DNA from 2 places in the Vibrio sp. JCM 18905 genome. Region 2 is predicted to be linked to the other one. Evidence: riboswitches for the same ligand, from Rfam matches in the RefSeq annotation. Region 2 holds a riboswitch; the other holds the start of a gene.
What was found. A riboswitch is a leader RNA that binds a small molecule or an ion and turns the genes downstream of it on or off. The one in region 2 is predicted to bind lysine.
Positions count from the first base shown of each region.

Region 1: it holds a riboswitch for lysine, as region 2 does, so the genes downstream of both, tet(35) (tetracycline efflux Na+/H+ antiporter family transporter Tet(35)) here and lysC (lysine-sensitive aspartokinase 3) in region 2, are expected to answer to the same signal.

Region 1 is NZ_AP043879.1:1,152,407-1,162,569, reverse strand. It holds gene hisG (ATP phosphoribosyltransferase) at 1-701, opposite strand, end outside; His leader region at 755-892, opposite strand; gene ACZ5ZC_RS13605 (sigma-54 interaction domain-containing protein) at 1,257-2,210, shown strand; gene tet(35) (tetracycline efflux Na+/H+ antiporter family transporter Tet(35)) at 2,537-4,138, opposite strand; lysine riboswitch at 4,248-4,430, opposite strand; gene ACZ5ZC_RS13595 (H-NS family histone-like protein) at 5,013-5,420, shown strand; gene ACZ5ZC_RS13590 (inosine/guanosine kinase) at 5,548-6,852, opposite strand; gene ACZ5ZC_RS13585 (hypothetical protein) at 6,970-7,239, opposite strand; gene mnmA (tRNA 2-thiouridine(34) synthase MnmA) at 7,428-8,552, shown strand; gene hflD (high frequency lysogenization protein HflD) at 8,563-9,180, shown strand; gene purB (adenylosuccinate lyase) at 9,328-10,163, shown strand, end outside.
Region 2 is NZ_AP043880.1:511,588-521,750, reverse strand. It holds gene ACZ5ZC_RS19070 (PglL family O-oligosaccharyltransferase) at 1-773, shown strand, start outside; gene ACZ5ZC_RS19065 (pyridoxal-phosphate-dependent aminotransferase family protein) at 833-1,954, opposite strand; lysine riboswitch at 2,175-2,353, shown strand; gene lysC (lysine-sensitive aspartokinase 3) at 2,455-3,807, shown strand; gene metH (methionine synthase) at 3,894-7,574, opposite strand; gene ACZ5ZC_RS19050 (cation:proton antiporter) at 7,766-9,097, shown strand; tRNA gene ACZ5ZC_RS19045 (tRNA-Asp) at 9,840-9,916, opposite strand; rRNA gene rrf (5S ribosomal RNA) at 9,963-10,079, opposite strand.

The sequences.
Region 1 (10,163 bases), on a different replicon from region 2:
GCTGGCGCGTGAAGCATGATGTACTTAGACTCTTTCGCTTGTTGTACGCCTTGCATGCGAGTCAGTAGTTTTTCAATCAGTGCTGTTTTGTCTGCATCAAACTCACCGATACGTTGAATCAGCGTCGCTTTAGATTTAAAGATCACTTCCGCTTCTTTTAAGCCATTCGCTTCTAACGTTGCGCCAGTCGATACCAAATCAGCAATAGCGTCAGCTAGACCTGCGCGAGGTGCAACTTCTACAGAGCCAGTTAGCATACATGTGGAGAATGGAACGCCTGCTTCATCCATGTAAGCTTTTAGGAGTTGAGGGTAAGTTGTGGCAATACGCTTACCAGCTAAGTCTTGTGGACCGTTGTACTCTTCATCCTTGTCGATAGCGATAGACAAGCGACAACCGCCAAAATCCAGTCGACGAAGTTGAACAAACTCACATGGCTCACCCAAAGCTTTGCGATCAAGACGAACTTCTTCTAGTTCGTTTTCTCCGATGAAACCAAGGTCAACCACGCCATCCATGATCAAGCCAGGGATGTCATCGTCACGAACCAAAAGCAAATCAATTGGCATGTTCTCCGAGTGAACCACTAAACGCTCACCCATTACATTAAATTTTACGCCGCACTGTTTTAGCAGAGCTTGGCTCTCTTTGCTAAGGCGACCTTTTTTCTGAATTGCGATTCTTAAGCGTTGTGTTTGCATTGCTTTTTCCCTGTGCAAGATTTTGATATCTAAGTAATTTTTGAATTAATAAAACTAAAAAACCCTCGAGAGATTGGAGTCTCCCGAGGGTTTAAAATCTGCTTTTACTTTGATTTCACCTCCGGGAGTTTCCTGCCTCCCGGGTATGCGTGCATCGCCCGAAAGACTAGATTGGGTGATGATGGTGATGAATGTTCATTACAAAATTACGCATACTTATTTAAGGCTCTATTGAGTTGCTTCGTTAGTAACCACACTAACCAAGGATTCTATATTTTTCAATACTGAATTTAGCATTTTCTAACTATTTTTATAATTACTTGATTTTAAAGGATTTAAATTTAATTTCAGTTGAGTATATGGGTAGAAATTAGGTTTCTATTCAACCCTATTCTTAAAGAAAAAGAAGAATAGTATGAATTTTCATCAAAACAACTATTTAGATCTCACCGCCCTTAGTAATTGACATCATTCTCAATAAAGAGACATCCACTCACGTTTGAGACGACTCATTCAAAACTATTATTTGAGTGGGGCAAAAAATAGTGATTAACCATGAAACTGCGTAACGGTAGTAACAAACAAGCTGTGGATTTCAGCGATACAACACTATACCCATTAATCGGCAATAGTGCATGTATCCAAGAACTTCGCACGGCAATCCAAAAGTACGCTCAATGTGATGCTGAAGTACTCATTCAGGGTGAAACAGGGGTGGGCAAAGGTCTCTGTGCTCGTCTTATTCATCAGTTGTCGAACAGACACTCGGCACCTTTTGTTGAAGTTAACTGCGGCGCAATTCCAAGTGGTCTTATTGCGTCCGAACTTTTCGGTCACGAAAAAGGAGCATTTACAGGAGCGATTTCAGATCGTATCGGTTTTATTCAAAAAGCACATAAAGGTACCCTATTCCTAGATGAGATTGGTGATATGCCGCCGGATCTACAAATCCACCTTCTGCACTTTTTAGAGAGTAAGCAAATCCATAAAGTCGGCGCTGATAAATTCATTGACGTGGACTGTAGAGTCATTGCTGCGAGCCACGTGGATTTGAAAAATGAGGTTGTACAAGGTGGATTCCGTGAAGATTTATTCTATCGGCTTAATATCTTGCCATTAACTATTCCTCCACTGAGAAAGCGTGGGAAAGATATCCTTATGTTATCAGAACACTTCTTGACAGATTTGTCTCATGGTCAGGTACAAAAAATGTCGGATAAAGTGAAAGCCAAGCTCCTCAAGCATCGTTGGCCAGGTAACGTAAGAGAACTGCGAAATGTAATCCAACGAGCGATTGTCATGTGTGAAGATCACACGCTTCTCGTCGCTGACTTGGGCCTTGATAATAATGAAAGGCAATTACTTCCTTCAGTGGACCAAATTGATCTTGACTACCTACTGCAAGCTATCGAAGAAAATAAGCACAATATGAGTGCGGCTGCACGTCATCTTGGTATTTCAAGAACGACGCTTTATCGTCTAATAAAGAAATACAACTTAAATGTTTAGTTGCTGTACAGGTGTAACGTGACACTGTGTAACAGACAACTCATCATATATCATTTACTTAGCCCCTCATCATAAACCTCTTGATATTGCCGCCTTTAAAATCAACAACTTAAACTAGGCATAGTCTTTGCTTAGTGCTAAGAAGAAGTCGGTTGATAGATTTTCTATCACAGCACAGAAAGGAGTGCTCAGAACACAAATAGCTCGCTTTTAACACGAAACGATTATCCCCAAAAACGCGATTGCCCCCCTCACCTAAATCGCGTTAAAAAAAAGCTCCGCTAAATTTAGCGGAGCTTCCTCTTTATTAAAAACACTGAGCTGTACTAGACATTTTGACACGATGCCATTTTAGACTTCGACAACCAAGAAAGTGCTCCACATACAATAATAAATGTGATTGATGCAGCGATGAATGAGAATGCAATTGACGCAGTCATCCCCAAAGTAATGAAGCCAACACAGGAAACTAGCGCCACGGACAATGCATAAGGCAACTGGGTCGATACGTGATCAATATGATTACAACGTGCACCAGTCGACGACAGAATAGTGGTATCGGAGATAGGTGAACAATGGTCACCAAAAACGGCACCGGCTAAAACTGCACTTAGCATTGGGAGCATTAGCGCAAGATCGGTTGCACCAGCCATATCACCCGCGATTGGAAGCATAATGCCGAACGTACCCCAAGAAGTACCGGTTGAAAATGCCATTAGACCAGACAACAAGAATAGGATAACCGGTAGCCAATGTGGATTAATATTGCCCTGCGCCATTGTAGAAAGGTAAGAACCCGTCTTCATGTCACCGATAACCGAACCGATAGTCCAGGCAAATACCAGGATTAGAATCGCGCCAAACATAGACTTAGCACCAATCCAAAGTGTGCGTGCAATTTCACCCATTGGAAGACCTTGCTTCACAACAGTAAACAGTGCAACTGCTAAGCCAAGCAAGCTACCGTAGATTAGTGATGTGCCTACATCTGTATTTTCAAACGCACCTAGAAGCGCAAACTCTTTGCCGTCAGCAGCCAATGCTTGGCCACCCGTGTAAAGCATAGAAGCGATAGTCGCAATAATCAGCGTCACGATAGGAAGTACCAAGTCTGACACTTTACCCTTTTCGCTTTCACGGATATCTAGCTCTTCGTTTAGATCATGCGCTTCTTGCGAGTCGTTTTCTTTGTCTTTATCAAAGCCGCGGCCTTGAGATGCAGAGATTTCATGCTCACGCATCTTACCGATATCGAGGCCAAACCACGCCACAGCAAACACCATAAGCAGTGCAAAAACTGCGTAGAAGTTCATTGGAATAAGACGAACGTACGCGCCAAGAGCCGAATACTCAGTGATCCCATGTGAGACTAAGATACCGCCGATAATCGTAATAATGTAAGCACCCCAGCTAGAAGCAGGCATGATCACACACATTGGTGCAGCAGTTGAGTCTAGAATGTATGCAAGCTTCGCGCGAGACACATAAAAACGATCGGTTACTGGACGAGAAATGGCACCAACAGCAAGACTGTTAAAGTAATCGTCGACAAAAATGAATACGCCTAAAAAGGCAGCAAGAAGTTTGGAGCCGCGTTTACTCTTCACTCGAGATTGTGCCCATTCGGCAAATGCACGAGTACCACCAGATAGCGTTAATAATGCAGTTGTCATACCTAATAAGATTAGGAAACCAACAATGCTCATGTTCCAAGTGTTAATTCCGCCATCTTCAATAAAGACAGAAGAAACTTGAGAACTCACGTAACTAACGGTATCACCGATAGACCAGCTATTAAGTAGAACCGCACCCAGCACGATACCTACACCTAAGGAAACTAATACACGTCGAGTCAGAATCGCCAAAGTCAAAGCGACAATAGGTGGCAATAATGAAACAGGAGAACTAGAAAAATCTATTAAATTCATGATCTTCAAAAACCAAAGTTTGGCTAGAGATCTACTGCAGACAAGTCACGTAGCATACGATACGTGCTCATGTTGAACTTAGCGACAGGGAAGCGAACACTCCACCCAACCCTACAGTAGCGCTCCATAGTTTAATGTGAATATATACTATGGCAGTGTTGTTCCTTTCAGATACAACCCCAGCAAGTAACTTTGATGAGTTACTTACTTCGGCAATCTTCGCCTTCCACTATTATTCATTGGCATCACCCCAATAATAGCTACTCTTCGAGACCGCGCCTCTACGGCAACAACAAACAATTAACCACTAACTGTACAAATTAACAACAAATTGTCTGCAATATTGCATCAGGTAGCAGCCATTGTACTTATGATGAGAGTCAATGCAACACATCAAACTAAATTAAACAAATAAATAATGACTGAGATAATTTATAAACCTTGTCTACTTCAAGTTAGTTTTGTGCAACTGAAATCACATCATTTTTGTTATTTATGAAACATTATTACTACCTTAAAAATATCATGGTTTATCTTGTATCAATAAATTAAGGATATATGACACTCCATCAAAGATGGACGCTTCATATTTTTAAGTAATAACTCAACTTTTTTTATAAAAACCAAGCTGGCTCTATCTCTATACAATAACGAGTGTTGATTTCAATTCTCATCTAATAAGATTTATTTCGAGTGTAATAATATTTATTGCTTTAAAAAAATAGCTAAATTTAAACAAAATCTTGATTTAGTATTTGCACATAAGGAAAAGATAAAGTTAAATATAAGGACTCTTTGTTTATTTATAGATTGGCATTATTTAATCGTAACGATAAAAAGTGCCCAACACATTAACCTTTTAATAGGAATCGTTATGTCAGAGCTGACTAAAACCCTTCTAAATATCCGTAGCCTTCGTGCATTTTCTCGTGAGCTGACTCTAGAACAATTGGAAGAAGCTCTAGATAAACTAACTACTGTCGTAGAAGAGCGTCGTGAAGCAGAAGAAGCAGAACGTGCAGCACAAGCTGAGCAAGAAGCTAAGCTAGCAGAGATCGCAGAGAAAATTGCTCAAGACGGTATTGACGTAGAAGCGCTTATTACTGCGCTATCTGGCGAAACTAAGACGAAAGGCAAAGCGAAGCGTGCACCTCGTCCAGCTAAATACAAATACACAGACTCAAACGGTAATGAGAAGACTTGGACAGGCCGAGGTCGTACACCTTCTGCAATTCAAGAGCAACTTGATGCAGGTAAATCTCTGGATGATTTCCTGATCTAAATTCGCGCTATTTTTAAAAGGCTCCTATTGGGAGCCTTTTTTATTTGTAATGATCCAAATAAAAAAGGCGCATTTTTTAATGCGCCTTTTACTTTAGTTATAGAATAGTTAATTAAACTACTGTGTATTAACGTTCCCAGTATGCTTCTTCTAGGCTATCTTCTCGCTCAGGAAGCCCACGTGACAAACGTGGAGAATGTTGCACGAGAACTTCGTAGCTCGCACGGTTTGCGTATTTACATACTTGAGAAAAAGAAGAGTAAGTTAAATATTCGTTACTGTGCTTGCTTGAATTAGGCACATTTTCTTTATGGTATTTGTTTGCCGCCATATCATGAAGAACAGCAGATAACGCAGCATCACCTGCACCATTGGTATTCTTGATTTTTTCTGGACCACCCATATATGGCGAGATATGTGAGTACACTTTTATTGGTGTTTCACATGTATCTTTTTTCGCCGGACGACTAAATTCATAGCGATTAAATTCAGCGATTGACCCCGGAAGTAATGGTAAAGAAGTTTCGCGCTTCGCGCTGTCTTCCGTATAACCCGCCATAAATAGGCCTACAGGCCCCGCGGTGCACAATACTAGATCTGCCCACTCCAGTGTTTTATCAGATGCAGCAAGTGGGTCTGACTCACCCGTCAGAGCTTCTGCTTCATCTTCATTCATCGCAACGACTGAAACGTTATCTCGAATGAATTCTTGCCAATATTTCGGGTCATCTTGAATAACGAACTTCGTCCCAAGAGTCAGAACAACAGGTACATCATTCTTTTTCGCGTACTCAATCGCTTTCATTGTTGCTTCAGGCATTGGGTCGCCTTCTTTACAACGCACTAAATATGACGTTAGTACAAGCGCCGATGCATTTTTAAAGATTTTTTCTGGAATGCTATCAGGATGCAGCTGGTTCATTTGCCCTTCACTGATCGCAAAAGTACGTTCACCGTCTTCTGTGATAAGAGCGAAACAACGACCGATAGCGCCATCAACACCTTGTAGGTAGTTCAAGTCCATGCGGCTTGATGTATTACAAAGGTAACGGTAGCCATAGCTGCCAATTTTGATATCCTGGCTCATCACTCCAAGCAGCGTAGAGCGATCATCTGCTAGCACAGAGTAGTTGTGTAGCGTGTTACCAATTGTGCCACCCGCATACTCATTGGTAATTAAGTTCTCTTCTTTAAGTTGCTGGTACAACTCTTCTGCTCTTTCGTCATCAATAACCAAAGAGTGACCTTTACTCAGACCGTACTTTTCAATCACATCCGTTGTAACTTTAGCTTCAATATCAACCAAAGTTTGGTCAATACCAATGATGTGAGTGCGCGTCATCTTCTTGCTTTCTTGTGCTTGGCTCACCAGCGGGTCACGAGCATGAACAGGAAAATAGTGCTTCGATTTGCGTTGTCCAGGAAATTTCATATTGTCAGTCTGAGTAAGGGGATGAAAAGGAGAACGGATTCTATACCGCTAATAATAAAGCGGCAATAAAAGCAATTATAGCAAACGTTTGCTAGCCACTTTTTTCTTCTAGACTCCTTATTCACCTTCCATAAAACTTAGATCTGGCAGTTGCTCAAGGTGCTCGCAGTAACGCTTTAGGTTGAACTCACCTTCATTTTTCATCACATCGAAAATTTCAATCGACATGGCACATGCCATCATTGCAACCGCTTCTTCTCTAGGTGTCCCTGTCATCATTAAGCGCATTAGCGTCTCTTTAACTTTTAATGGATTGCCGTCCTCAAGTTGGTTTTCAACAATTTCAATCAACTCGGCTTCTTGCATAAACTGGTTTTCTTCGGTCATTTGGACTTTCCTCTTGGATTTTTGACAACTATGCCATATATACCTCTTCTATACTTGCGAAATTGCCCGTTCGAATTTCTGTTGAAGAAAAATGCAGCGAAACGAATTGTGATTTCGATCTCGGATCTGTCACCGGTCTGTGGATTCTGATAGAATCTGCATCCCGTTTATTTAAGTGGTGTTTAGTAATGTCTGATAACAGCCAAAAGAAAGTCATCGTCGGTATGTCCGGCGGCGTTGATTCATCTGTTTCTGCGTATCTTCTCAAGCAACAAGGCTACCAAGTAGAAGGCCTGTTCATGAAGAACTGGGAAGAAGATGACAACGAAGAATATTGTACAGCAGCAGAAGATCTTGCTGATGCTCAGGCAGTATGTGACAAGCTAGGCATTCATCTACACACCATCAACTTTGCTGCCGAATACTGGGATAACGTATTTGAGTACTTCCTTGCTGAATACAAAGCAGGTCGTACACCGAACCCTGACATTCTTTGTAACAAAGAAATCAAGTTCAAAGCGTTCCTAGAATTCGCTGATGAAGTGCTTGATGCTGACTACATTGCAATGGGTCACTACGTACGTCGCTCTTTCCCGGATAACGGTGAGAAACCAGCGATGTTGCGTGGCCTAGATGGCAACAAAGACCAGAGCTACTTTCTATATACACTCAGCCACGAACAAATTGGCCGTAGCCTCTTCCCTGTTGGTGATTTAGAGAAACCTGAAGTACGCCGTATTGCGGAAGAGCAAGGTTTAGTAACAGCGAAGAAGAAAGACTCGACAGGTATTTGTTTCATCGGTGAGCGTAAATTTACCGACTTTCTAGGTCGTTACCTTCCTGCTCAGCCTGGTAATATCGAAACGCCAGAAGGCGAAGTGATCGGTCAACACCAAGGTTTGATGTACCACACATTAGGTCAGCGTAAAGGTCTACACATCGGTGGCCGTAAAGGCGGCGGTGGTAACGAAGAGCCATGGTTTGTTGGTGAAAAAGACCTAGAGCGTAACGTGCTAATCGCAGTCCAAGGTAAAGACCACCCGATGCTAAAATCAGAAGGTCTACTTGCGTCACAACTTCACTGGGTAGATCGTGAGCCAATTCGCGATGTTATGAAGTGCACAGTGAAAACTCGTTACCGTCAGGAAGATATTCCTTGTACAATCATCCCGATCGATGATGAAAACATTAAAGTGATCTTTGATGAACCACAAATTGCAGTGACGCCTGGTCAATCAGCAGTGTTTTATAAAGATGACGTATGTCTAGGTGGCGGCATCATCGAGCAACGCATTAAATATTCTCAAGCTTAGGAGTCGTTACGTGGCGAATACACTTTATGACCGTACTATCGCTTTCGCTGGTATTTGCCAAGCTGTCGCTTTGGTTCAACAAGTTGCGAGAAACGGGCATTGTGATCAAGATGCTTTTGAAACATCAATCAAAGCTATTTTGAGCACAAACCCTGCTAACACCGTTGGCGTATTCGGTCGCGAAGCCGATCTAAAGCTCGGTCTGGAGTGTCTGGTTAAAGGGATTGATAGCACCCCATCAGGCAGTGAGATCACTCGTTACATCATTAGCTTGATGGCGCTAGAACGTAAGTTAAGCGCTCGCAACGATGCCATGTCCCAGCTTGGTGACCGTATCCAGATGGCCAAGCGCCAGTCAGAGCATTTTGAACTGCTAGATGATCAAATGATCAGCAATTTAGCGAGCATCTACTTGGATGTTGTTAGCCCTATTGGACCACGCATTCAAGTAACAGGCACGCCTTCTGTACTGCAACAAACGGCCAGCCAACACAAAGTCCGTGCTCTACTGCTATCTGGCATTCGTAGTGCTGTTCTGTGGCGCCAAGTAGGCGGTAAACGTCGTCATCTAATTTTTGGCCGAAAGAAAATGGTCGAACAGGCTCAAATCCTGTTAGCCAGAATGTAGAATACTTTGCTAGCTCGCGTTTATCGCGAGCTACTTTTTTTCGAATAAAACAAATCCCGCGCAAACGTTTGCGCAATATTCGTGACAATTGCCACAGTTATTGGTATAACGCTCACGAAATTTAGAAACCCAATTCAGGAGAACATCATGGAACTGTCAGCATTGACTGCTGTTTCACCAGTAGACGGCCGTTACGGAAGTAAGACGATTGCGTTACGCGAAATTTTCAGCGAGTACGGTCTACTAAAATACCGTACTATCGTAGAAATTCGTTGGCTACAGAAGCTAGCGGCTACTGCTGAAATTGCAGAAGTGCCAGCATTCAGCGCAGAAGCTAACCAATTCCTAGACGACCTTGCTGCTAACTTCTCTGAAGAAGATGCACGCCGTATTAAAGAAATCGAGCGTACAACTAACCACGACGTTAAAGCGGTTGAGTACTTCTTAAAAGAGAAAGTAGCAGACGTTCCTGAACTGCACGCTGTTAATGAGTTCTTCCACTTTGCATGTACTTCTGAAGACATCAATAACACCTCTCATGCGTTAATGCTAAAAGAAGCACGTGAGCAAGTGATTCTTCCAGAAATCCGTAACCTAATTGACGCTATCAAAGCACTCGCAGTTGAATACCGCGACATTCCTCTTCTATCTCGTACACACGGCCAGCCTGCTTCTCCATCTACAATGGGTAAAGAAATGGCAAACGTGGCGTACCGTATGGAGCGTCAATTCAAGCAAATCGAAAACGTTGAGATCCTAGCGAAAATCAACGGTGCAGTAGGTAACTACAACGCACACCTTTCTGCTTACCCAGAGCTAGATTGGCACAAGTTCTCTGAAGAATTCATTACAGAGTCTCTAGGCGTAACTTGGAACCCTTACACAACACAAATCGAGCCGCATGATTACATCGCTGAGCTGTTCGACGCTATCGCTCGTTTCAACACTATCCTGATTGACTTCGATCGTGACGTTTGGGGTTA
Region 2 (10,163 bases):
ATGAGAATTACCCAGCTGGTTTGCCAGCCATGGATCATCCGCATAACGAGCTGCTTTACTGGGGAGCCGAAGGTGGTTTGCTGCCAATACTCGGCATCTTCTTAGCGATGGCACTGGTACTGTATCGAATCTATCAAGCCAAACGCGGAACTCGTCTTGCGTTGCTGGCCTTGTTTATACCTATCGTATTGCACTCACAACTGGAATACCCTTTCTACCACTCTCTCGTGCATTGGTTGATCTTCGTTATCCTGCTGTACTGGGTAGATCAGCGCGTCTCTCGTTATCGACAAGTCGGCTTTAGTAATGTGACCAAAAGCTTGCTGCGAGTCTTTAGTTTGGTACTTCCCGTTGCGTTTACGTTTTACATGGTAAGCGCATTACATACGAACTATGTATTGACGAAGTTTGAGACCACTAGACCAACTAACCCTGATATTCTGAATCAAGTCAGTAACCCTGTGGTTTGGAAAGACAGGTTTGATTGGGATGTCTATAGCACGTTTTTAAATATTGGGCTGTACCAACAAGACGCAACCTTGATTCAGCCTTATATCGATTGGTCGCTAAAAATCATCAAAGATAAGCCTCGCCCTGCATTTTATAATAATTTGATTTTGGCCTACCAAGGCTTAGATGACTCAAGTAAAGCGGAGCAAATCAGAGCTGAAGCGCAGTTTTTGTTCCCGAAGATTGATTTCAGTGACGTCAATTACCGACCACCTTCTCAAGCAATCTCTGCCTCACCAGCACCCACTTCAGGTGCAGAGTAATAATTACAAAAAAGCGAAGGGATGACCTTCGCTTTTCTTTATCTCATTGCGGTATAGCTTTATTCAGTGAGTGACTCTTCTAACGCTTTTAAGCACAGTGCAACGTTTTCAGGTCGAGCGCCGTAACCCATTAAGCCAATACGCCACGCTTTACCAGCTAATGCCCCGAGGCCTGCACCAATTTCTAGGTTATAGGTTTCTAGCAAGTGAGCACGAACTTTTGCTTCATCAATTCCTTCAGGCACGTAAATCGCATTTAATTGCGGCAAACGATGGGCTTCGTCCACAACAAATTCAAAACCTAGCTTTTGTAGGCCATTTTTGAGTTTTTCATGCATCAGTTGATGACGAGCCCAAGCGTTTTCTAATCCTTCATTTTTCAGTATCAATAAAGCTTCATGAAGCGCATACAAGCTATTAACTGGCGCCGTATGATGGTAACTACGCTTACCTTCTCCACTCCAATACCCCAACACTAAACTCTGATCGAGGAACCAACTCTTTACTGGTGTTGTTCTTGCTTGAATCTTTTCAATCGCGGCAGGAGAAAACGTCACTGGTGAGAGCCCTGGTACACATGACAAACATTTTTGACTGCCAGAGTAAACCGCATCCAGTTGCCATTCATCCACTTTTAACGGCACACCACCAAGTGACGTCACCGCATCAACAATAGATAATGCATTATGCTGTTTCGCCAGCTTACCCAATGCTTGAGCATCACTGACTGCACCAGTTGAGGTTTCCGCATGCACAAAAGCAAGAATTTTTGTATCTGGGTGCTGTTCGAGTGCTTGCTCGACTTTATCAATGGAAACAGGCGTCCCCCATTCATCATCGACGATAACAACTTCACCACCAGCACGGACGACATTTTCGCGCATGCGTTCACCAAAAACACCGTTACGGCAGACGATCACTTTGTCGCCTTTCTCGATCAAGTTTACAAAGCAGGTTTCCATCCCTGCACTACCTGGCGCTGAAACCGCAATAGTGAACTCATTGTCAGTTTGAAAGGCATACTTCAATAGCTGCTTGAGCTCATCCATCATACCGATAAACAGAGGATCAAGGTGACCTACGGTAGGACGGCTTAGCGCTTGTAACACTTGAGGATAAATATCAGAAGGACCAGGTCCCATTAAAATACGGTGAGGTGGAATAAAGCTTTGGATCGACATGTCAGCTCCTTGATTATCTTTTATCCTGAGCATTCTAAAAGTTCTATTCAATAACATGGCTCAGGTGTAGGGTTCTTCACCCTAATAGATTTTTCCTCTATCAGCAATTAGCCGTAAGTATGGAGGTCAAACCAGTGTCACAAAATCGTTAATAAAAAACACCATAAAGGTTGAAATATTGATTGACATTAAGGCCTCAAAACCGTTCAATGTTTGAGCTTTATGTAGAAGAGGAGCGCTACCCAGGTAGATGATTTGTGGAACCGCAATTCCAACACCAATCATTGAGGGGGAGTAGTGCCGAGGTAAGTCAAAGTTGCAGGGTTTGACTTGTCGGTTGAATTGGGCTGAATCCCATCAACTGTCATCAGCGCAGTCTGATGAAGGGCTTCTGAGGGTAAATTTTTCAAATAGCATTCTAAATACCTCTCTTTTTGCTCTGTTCCTTTTCTCACTAAACATTGGATGTACAATTTTTTAGGAAGTCGTGGGAGAACGCAGTGAGCGCATTTAACGTAGCTAAATTCGGTGGAACCAGTGTTGCCAACTTTGAGGCAATGAGTCGTTGTGCCACCATTATCGAAAACAATCCAAATACTCGCTTGGTCGTGAGCAGCGCTTGCTCTGGCGTCACCAACCTATTGGTAGAACTCGCCAACGGTGTTCAGGATCAAACGCACCGTACTGAGCTGCTGCAAAATCTGGCCAACATTCATGACGCCATTTTAACTCAGCTCGAAGACAGCACGAAAACTGCTGCCGAGGTGTATGGCATATTAGATACCGTAACCAGCCTGGCCGAGGCTGCATCTATCCAAGCTAGTGCGAAGTTAACCGATCATTTGGTCGCATGTGGCGAACTCATGTCGACGCATATTCTAACTCAGTTAATGTGTGAGCGAGGCATTCAAGCTGTGCGCTTTGATATCCGCGATGTGCTGCGTACTGATGACAACTTTGGTCGCGCGGAGCCAAACATTGAAGCAATTTCGACGCTTGCGCAAGATAAACTCATACCACTTTGCCAACAATCCGTTGTTGTTACTCAAGGCTTCATAGGATCTGACGAAGCCGGTAATACAACAACACTAGGTCGAGGAGGCAGCGATTATAGCGCCGCCTTAATTGCTGAGAGCGTCAAAGCGGCAGGGTTAGAAATCTGGACTGATGTTCCGGGCATCTACACAACAGACCCGCGAATTGCGCCAAAAGCCTCACCAATTCCCGAGATCAGCTTTAGTGAAGCTTCAGAAATGGCTAACTTTGGCGCTAAAATCCTTCACCCTTCTACGCTAGTACCCGCATTACGCCACGACATTCCGGTATTTGTAGGGTCATCGAAAGAGCCTGAAAAAGGGGGAACTTGGATTCGCCACCAAGTCGAAAGCTCACCGTTATTCCGTGCGCTAGCTTTGCGTTGTAACCAAACCATGGTAACGCTACGCAGCGCCAACATGTTCCACGCATACGGCTTCTTAGCAAAGGTTTTTGAGATCCTTGCAAAGCATAAGATCTCTGTCGATTTGATCACGACATCTGAAATCAGTGTATCGTTAACACTTGATCAAACTGATACCTCTGGCGGAGCACCACAGCTGCCGCAAGCTGTACGAGAAGAGTTAGAAGAGTTATGTAAGGTAGAAGTTGAACATGACCTATGCCTCGTTGCTCTCATTGGTAACAACATGAGTGAGAGTAAAGGCTACGCGAAACAGGTTTTTGGCACGCTAGAAGACTTTAACCTACGCATGATTTGTTATGGCGCTAGCCCTCACAACTTATGCTTCTTGCTCCATGAATCGGTATCGAAACAAGCCATACAAAAACTCCACACCGAGTTGTTTGAGAAGTAAGTTCAACTCAATAAAACAAAGGGCTGCGTATCTGCAGCCCTTTGTTGTTTCAATAGTTGTTACGTTTGGACGAGGTAAACATCAATTTAACCGTTAATGTTTGGCCCTAACCATTTTTCAGCCTCGATCCTATCCCACCCCTTACGATCGGCGTAACTCTCTAGCTGATCTTCTTGGATCTGTGCGATCGCAAAGTAACGTGAGTCAGGATGAGAGAAATACCAACCAGAGACTGACGCGCCCGGATACATTGCATAGCTGGAGGTTAGAGTCATGCCAATGTTCTCTTCCACATTAAGTAACTCCCAAAGCGGTCCTTTTTCAGTATGTTCAGGACACGCTGGATAACCCGGCGCAGGACGAATACCTTGGTATTTTTCACGAATGAGATCATCGTTAGATAAATCTTCATCCGCAGCATACCCCCAAATTTCTTTACGGACACGCTCATGCAAATACTCAGCAAACGCTTCGGCTAGGCGATCCGCCACCGCTTGAATCATAATTGCGTTGTAATCATCTCCCTGTGCTTTGTATTCATCCGCAAGCTCTCGTTCACCAATACCACCAGTGACAGCAAATGCCCCTATCCAATCATGTTTACCCGACTCTTTAGGTGCGATGTAGTCAGATAAACAATAGTTGAATCCTTTTGGTTTCTCGGTCTGTTGACGCAAGTTACGCAATACTTTCACAACGGCGGTACGAGTTTCATCAGAATAAACTTCAATGTCGTCCCCCACGCTTGCTGCAGGGAATAAGCCACATATTCCACGCGCTTTTAACAGGCCTTCTCGCTCAACTCGGTCAAGCAACTCGTTGGCATCTTCGAATAAACGTTTTGCTTCTTCACCGACTTCTTCATGTTGGAAAATTGTTGGATACTTGCCCACAAGTGACCAAGTCATAAAGAATGGTGTCCAATCGATGTATTGACGTAATGTGGCCACATCAAAATCATCGAAGATATGAATACCAGGCTCAACAGGCACTGGAGGAGTGTAAGCTTCCCAATCGATCGCAACTTTATTCGCTCGAGCCGCTTCTAATGTCACTGGTTTGGTTCTCGGTTTCTTTCGATTATGTTGATCACGTACTCGTTCGTAATCAGCTTCAAGTTTTTCAACAAATTCAGGGCGACGTTCATCTGACAATAGAGAAGTACATACGCCCACCGCACGTGAGGCGTTATTCACGTAAACAACTGGATGCTTGTAATTTTGCTCAATCTTTACTGCTGTATGGGCTTTTGACGTTGTTGCGCCACCGATGAGAAGAGGTAAGTTAAAGTCGAGACGCTCCATTTCTTTTGCAACATGCACCATTTCGTCTAATGAAGGCGTGATCAACCCTGACAAACCAATAATATCGACGTTCTCTTCTTGCGCTACTTTTAAGATCTTTTCGCAAGGAACCATGACACCAAGATCGATAATTTCGTAGTTATTGCACTGCAATACAACGCCAACGATATTTTTCCCGATATCATGTACATCACCTTTGACCGTCGCTAGCAAAATCTTACCGTTTGTTTGTCCCACCTGCTTTTCTGCATTGATGTAGGGCTCCAGATGCGCGACTGCTTGCTTCATCACTCGTGCAGATTTTACGACTTGAGGAAGGAACATTTTACCTTCACCAAACAGGTCTCCGACGACGTTCATCCCATCCATTAGTGGACCTTCAATCACCTCTAATGGCTTTGAAGCGTTGACACGAGCCTCTTCGGTATCATCAACGATGAACTCAGTTATTCCTTTCACTAACGCGTGCTCTAAACGCTTTTCAACAGGCCAAGTTCTCCACTCAAGTGCAGAGGCATCCTCCTCTTTACCTACCCCTTTGCCTGCGTATTCCGCTGCGATATCTAACAATCTCTCAGTGGCGTCATCACGACGGTTAAGAACGACATCTTCCACAGCCTCACGCAATTTTTCAGGCACGTTATCGTAGATTTCTAACTGACCCGCATTCACAATCCCCATATCCATACCATTTTTAAAACAGTGGTAGAGGAACACCGCGTGAATCGCTTCACGCACATAGTTATTACCGCGGAATGAGAAGGAAACGTTAGAAACACCACCCGAGATCATCGCGTGTGGTAAATCACGTTTGATATCGCCAACGGCTTCAATGAAATCCACCGCGTAGTTATTATGCTCATCGATACCCGTAGCAATGGCAAAAATGTTGGGGTCAAAGATGATGTCTTCTGGTGGAAAGCCCACTTCATCAACGAGAATTCGGTAAGCGTTGGTACAAATTTCTACTTTGCGCTCACGTGTATCTGCTTGTCCAATCTCATCAAACGCCATCACAATCACAGCCGCACCGTAACGGCGGATCAACTTAGCTTGTTCAACGAACTTCTCTTTACCTTCCTTGAGTGAGATCGAATTAACAATACCTTTGCCTTGGATACACTTAAGACCGGCTTCAATAACTTCCCATTTGGAAGAGTCGACCATGATTGGTACTTTTGAGATTTCAGGTTCTGACGCACAAAGGTTTAAAAAGCGAACCATACAAGCTTGTGCATCCAACATGCCTTCATCCATGTTGATATCGATAATTTGAGCGCCATTTTCAACTTGTTGACGAGCCACATCGAGCGCTTCATCGTACAGCTCTTCTTTAATCAAGCGTTTAAAACGCGCAGAACCGGTTACATTAGTACGCTCACCGACATTGATAAATAAAGAGTCTTTATCAATCGCGAGCGGCTCTAAGCCAGACAAGCGACAAGCAACGGGAAGATCAGGTAATTTACGAGGGGCGATATTTTCAACCGCGAGTGCCATTTGGCGAATGTGCTCAGGAGTTGTACCACAACACCCACCAATTAAGTTTAAAAAGCCACTTTGAGCCCACTCTTTAACATGCTTAGCCATATCTTCTGGCGACAAATCGTATTCGCCGAATGCATTCGGAAGCCCAGCATTTGGGTGAGCGGAAACAAAAGATTCTGATATACACGAGAGCTCTTCAACATAAGGACGAAGCTCATCTGGGCCCAGCGCACAGTTCAAACCAAACGAAATCGGTTTAACATGACGTAATGAGTTGTAAAACGCTTCTGTGGTTTGACCGGATAATGTCCGACCGGAAGCATCGGTAATAGTCCCCGAGATCATCACAGGTAACTCAATACCCATCTCTTCAAACACACTTTCAACAGCAAATGAACAAGCCTTAGCGTTAAGAGTATCGAAGATGGTCTCGATAAGAATAAGGTCAGAACCACCTTTAATCAGCGCTCGAGTCGATTCAGAGTAAGCCTCAACTAACTCGTCGAAAGAAACATTTCGATATCCGGGGTCATTTACATCAGGAGAAATAGAACAAGTGCGGTTCGTCGGCCCTAAAACCCCTGCGACATAACGCGGTTTATCGGGTGTTTTTGCGGTCCATTCGTCTGCAACTTCACGTGCAAGCTTGGCAGCAGCAAAGTTAATTTCTTCACTTAGGCTTTCCATCTCGTAGTCAGCCATCGCAATGGTTGTTGCGTTAAACGTGTTGGTTTCGAGAATATCTGCACCCGCTTCTAAATATGCAGCGTGAATTTCCTTGATAAGTTGAGGCTGACTTAGAACCAACAGGTCGTTGTTACCTTTTAGATCACAATGCCAATCCGCAAAGCGCGTTCCTCGATAGTCTTGCTCTTCAAGTTTGTATCCCTGAATCATGGTTCCCATACCACCATCAATCAAAAGAATACGTTGCTTCAATTGAGCTTCAATCTGTTGTCTTACGTTACTTCCCACAGTACAGCCTCATTCCTTTAGTTATCTTTCCATCCTATCACACAAACTTCAGGAGTCTAGACGTCTAAACGTGGAATTAATGATTATTTTATCTCCTTCTTAACTTACAAAATAATCGCGAAAAAATGTTTGCTATTTAAGCAGCATCAGTCGAGAATCCCATTCATAAAATGTTACAAATAGAGAGCTCTATGTCGGTCTATCATACTTTATGTTTTCTATCCGCAGCTGCGATGCTAATTGCTTTTGTAAACAGCAAGATAGGAAAGATGCAAACCACCATTGCGATTACCGCTGGTTCAATGGTGCTTTCACTTCTAATCTTAATTGCGGGCCAAAACAACTGGTTCCATCTCACCGAAATTGCGACGGAGACGGTCACAAGGATCAACTTCGAAGATTTCTTGCTCAAAGGCATTCTTGGCTTCTTACTATTTGCGGGTGGATTAGGCATCAAACTCCCGAACCTTAAAGATCAAAAGTGGGAGATCACTGTTTTAGCCCTTGGAGCCACCCTGTTTTCCACTTTCTTTATCGGGTTTGCGCTCTACGGATTCTGTCAGTTAATTGGCATCCAATTTGATTTAGTCTACTGCTTACTTTTCGGTGCACTTATATCGCCAACTGACCCAATCGCTGTACTGGCTATAGTTAAAAAGCTCGATGCTCCCAAACGTATCTCCACCCAGATTGAAGGAGAGTCGCTCTTCAATGACGGCTTCGGTTTGGTTATCTTTGTCACTCTATTTACGATTGCATTTGGTACTGAGGCACCAACTGTAGGTAGTGTCACCTTACTCTTCATCCAAGAAGCTATCGGTGGTATCACTTATGGTTTCGTACTCGGTTTGCTATTCCACTACTTAATCAGTGCCACCGACGATCACTCAATGGAATTGTTACTTACCATTGGTGTCCCAACGGCAGGTTACGCATTTGCTGAATACATCCATGTATCAGGCCCACTCGCGATGGTTGTATCCGGTATTATGATTGGCAACTGGACACGCTTTATTGGCTTTTCAAAAGAGAGTGAAGATCACCTTGACCATTTTTGGGAGCTTGTTGATGAGTTTTTGAATGGCGTGTTATTCCTACTGATCGGTATGTCAATGCTGCTATTTGAATTCCACAAAGAAGACTGGATCATGATGGCTATATCAGTCCCTCTTGTACTAGCAGCTCGCTATCTAAGCGTATTTCTCTCGTACATTGGCTTTAAACGTTACAGAAAATATAATCCATGGTCAGTGCGTATTTTGACGTGGGGCGGTTTACGCGGAGGCCTGGCACTAGCGATGGCACTTTCTATTCCATCAGGTATTTGGGTGATTCAAGATAAGTTAATCGATGTAAAAGAGATTATTCTTGTAATGACCTACTCCGTCGTTGTTTTCTCTATCCTCATTCAAGGCTCAACAATCACCCCAATGATTGAAAAAGCAAAAGATGAAGAGAAGAAAATGGAAGAGAACAACCAAGCAATAACCACTCCGGAGCATACGGAGCCAGTGGACTCTTAAAGACACGTAACTTAATAGATGAAAAAGCAGCTATCTAGCTGCTTTTTTCATATCTAATCTTCGGACTCCCCTTCAAGAACAAAACGCTTGTTACTCTTTGATATACAGTTAAATATCCGAATAATCGTCACACTACGGTTTCATACATACTAACTATTGCCGATAGATAGTATCCATAGAGGGAGTCTTTTAGTTTAAGCATTTTCATCATCACTTCTCTTCCTTTGGCAATACAGGCTCCCTGTAAACACCACAGCTAAACTTCCACAACACTTAACAATGAGCGACTTTGTATTTGTATAGAGAAAGAAGCATTGAGGATGATTGCGAGATCACTCCCCCAAACGGGCTTGAAATCCCACCAAACTAAAGTCTGAGCTAGCACTCAGGTTGTTCAAGCCCTTAGCAGAAGTTTAGAGTCCTCATACTTGATCTCAGCGACACTGAACTTATATTCAAAGTTGTTCTGTTTTCGAGATAGAAACAAAGCGACACCTCGAATAACTAGGTTCATAGCTAGATATTTCTAATATGTTATAGAGGAATCTTTGGTAAGCATGTGCTGGTACTCAAAGCTAGAGCTCGAGACTGGCATCAACTAGTTCATGACAGGGCTTAGAAAGCATAGCGAAGAGGGAAGCCTGCCTCTCAATGCAAGGTTTCAATATGGAAATGAGGTTAAGGTAAGTCGGGTAACCAAAACGGAAAAAGCCCCAGTCTTTCGACTGAGGCTTAATATAAATGGCGGAGTGGACGGGACTCGAACCCGCGACCCCCGGCGTGACAGGCCGGTATTCTAACCAACTGAACTACCACTCCGCAGTGGTATCACCCGCTTGTAATCAGCAAGTGTCCATAATTTAAAGCCTGGCGATGTCCTACTCTCACATGGGGAAGCCCCACACTACCATCGGCGCTAATTCGTTTCACTTCTGAGTTCGGCATGGAAATCAGGTGGGTCCAAATCGCTATGGTCGCCAAGCAAATTCTTTAATTCGGAAAGCTGTTTTTTTTAATTCTCGTTCTTACACATTCAATGTTCTTAGTTGAGTCCATCAAAACCCCT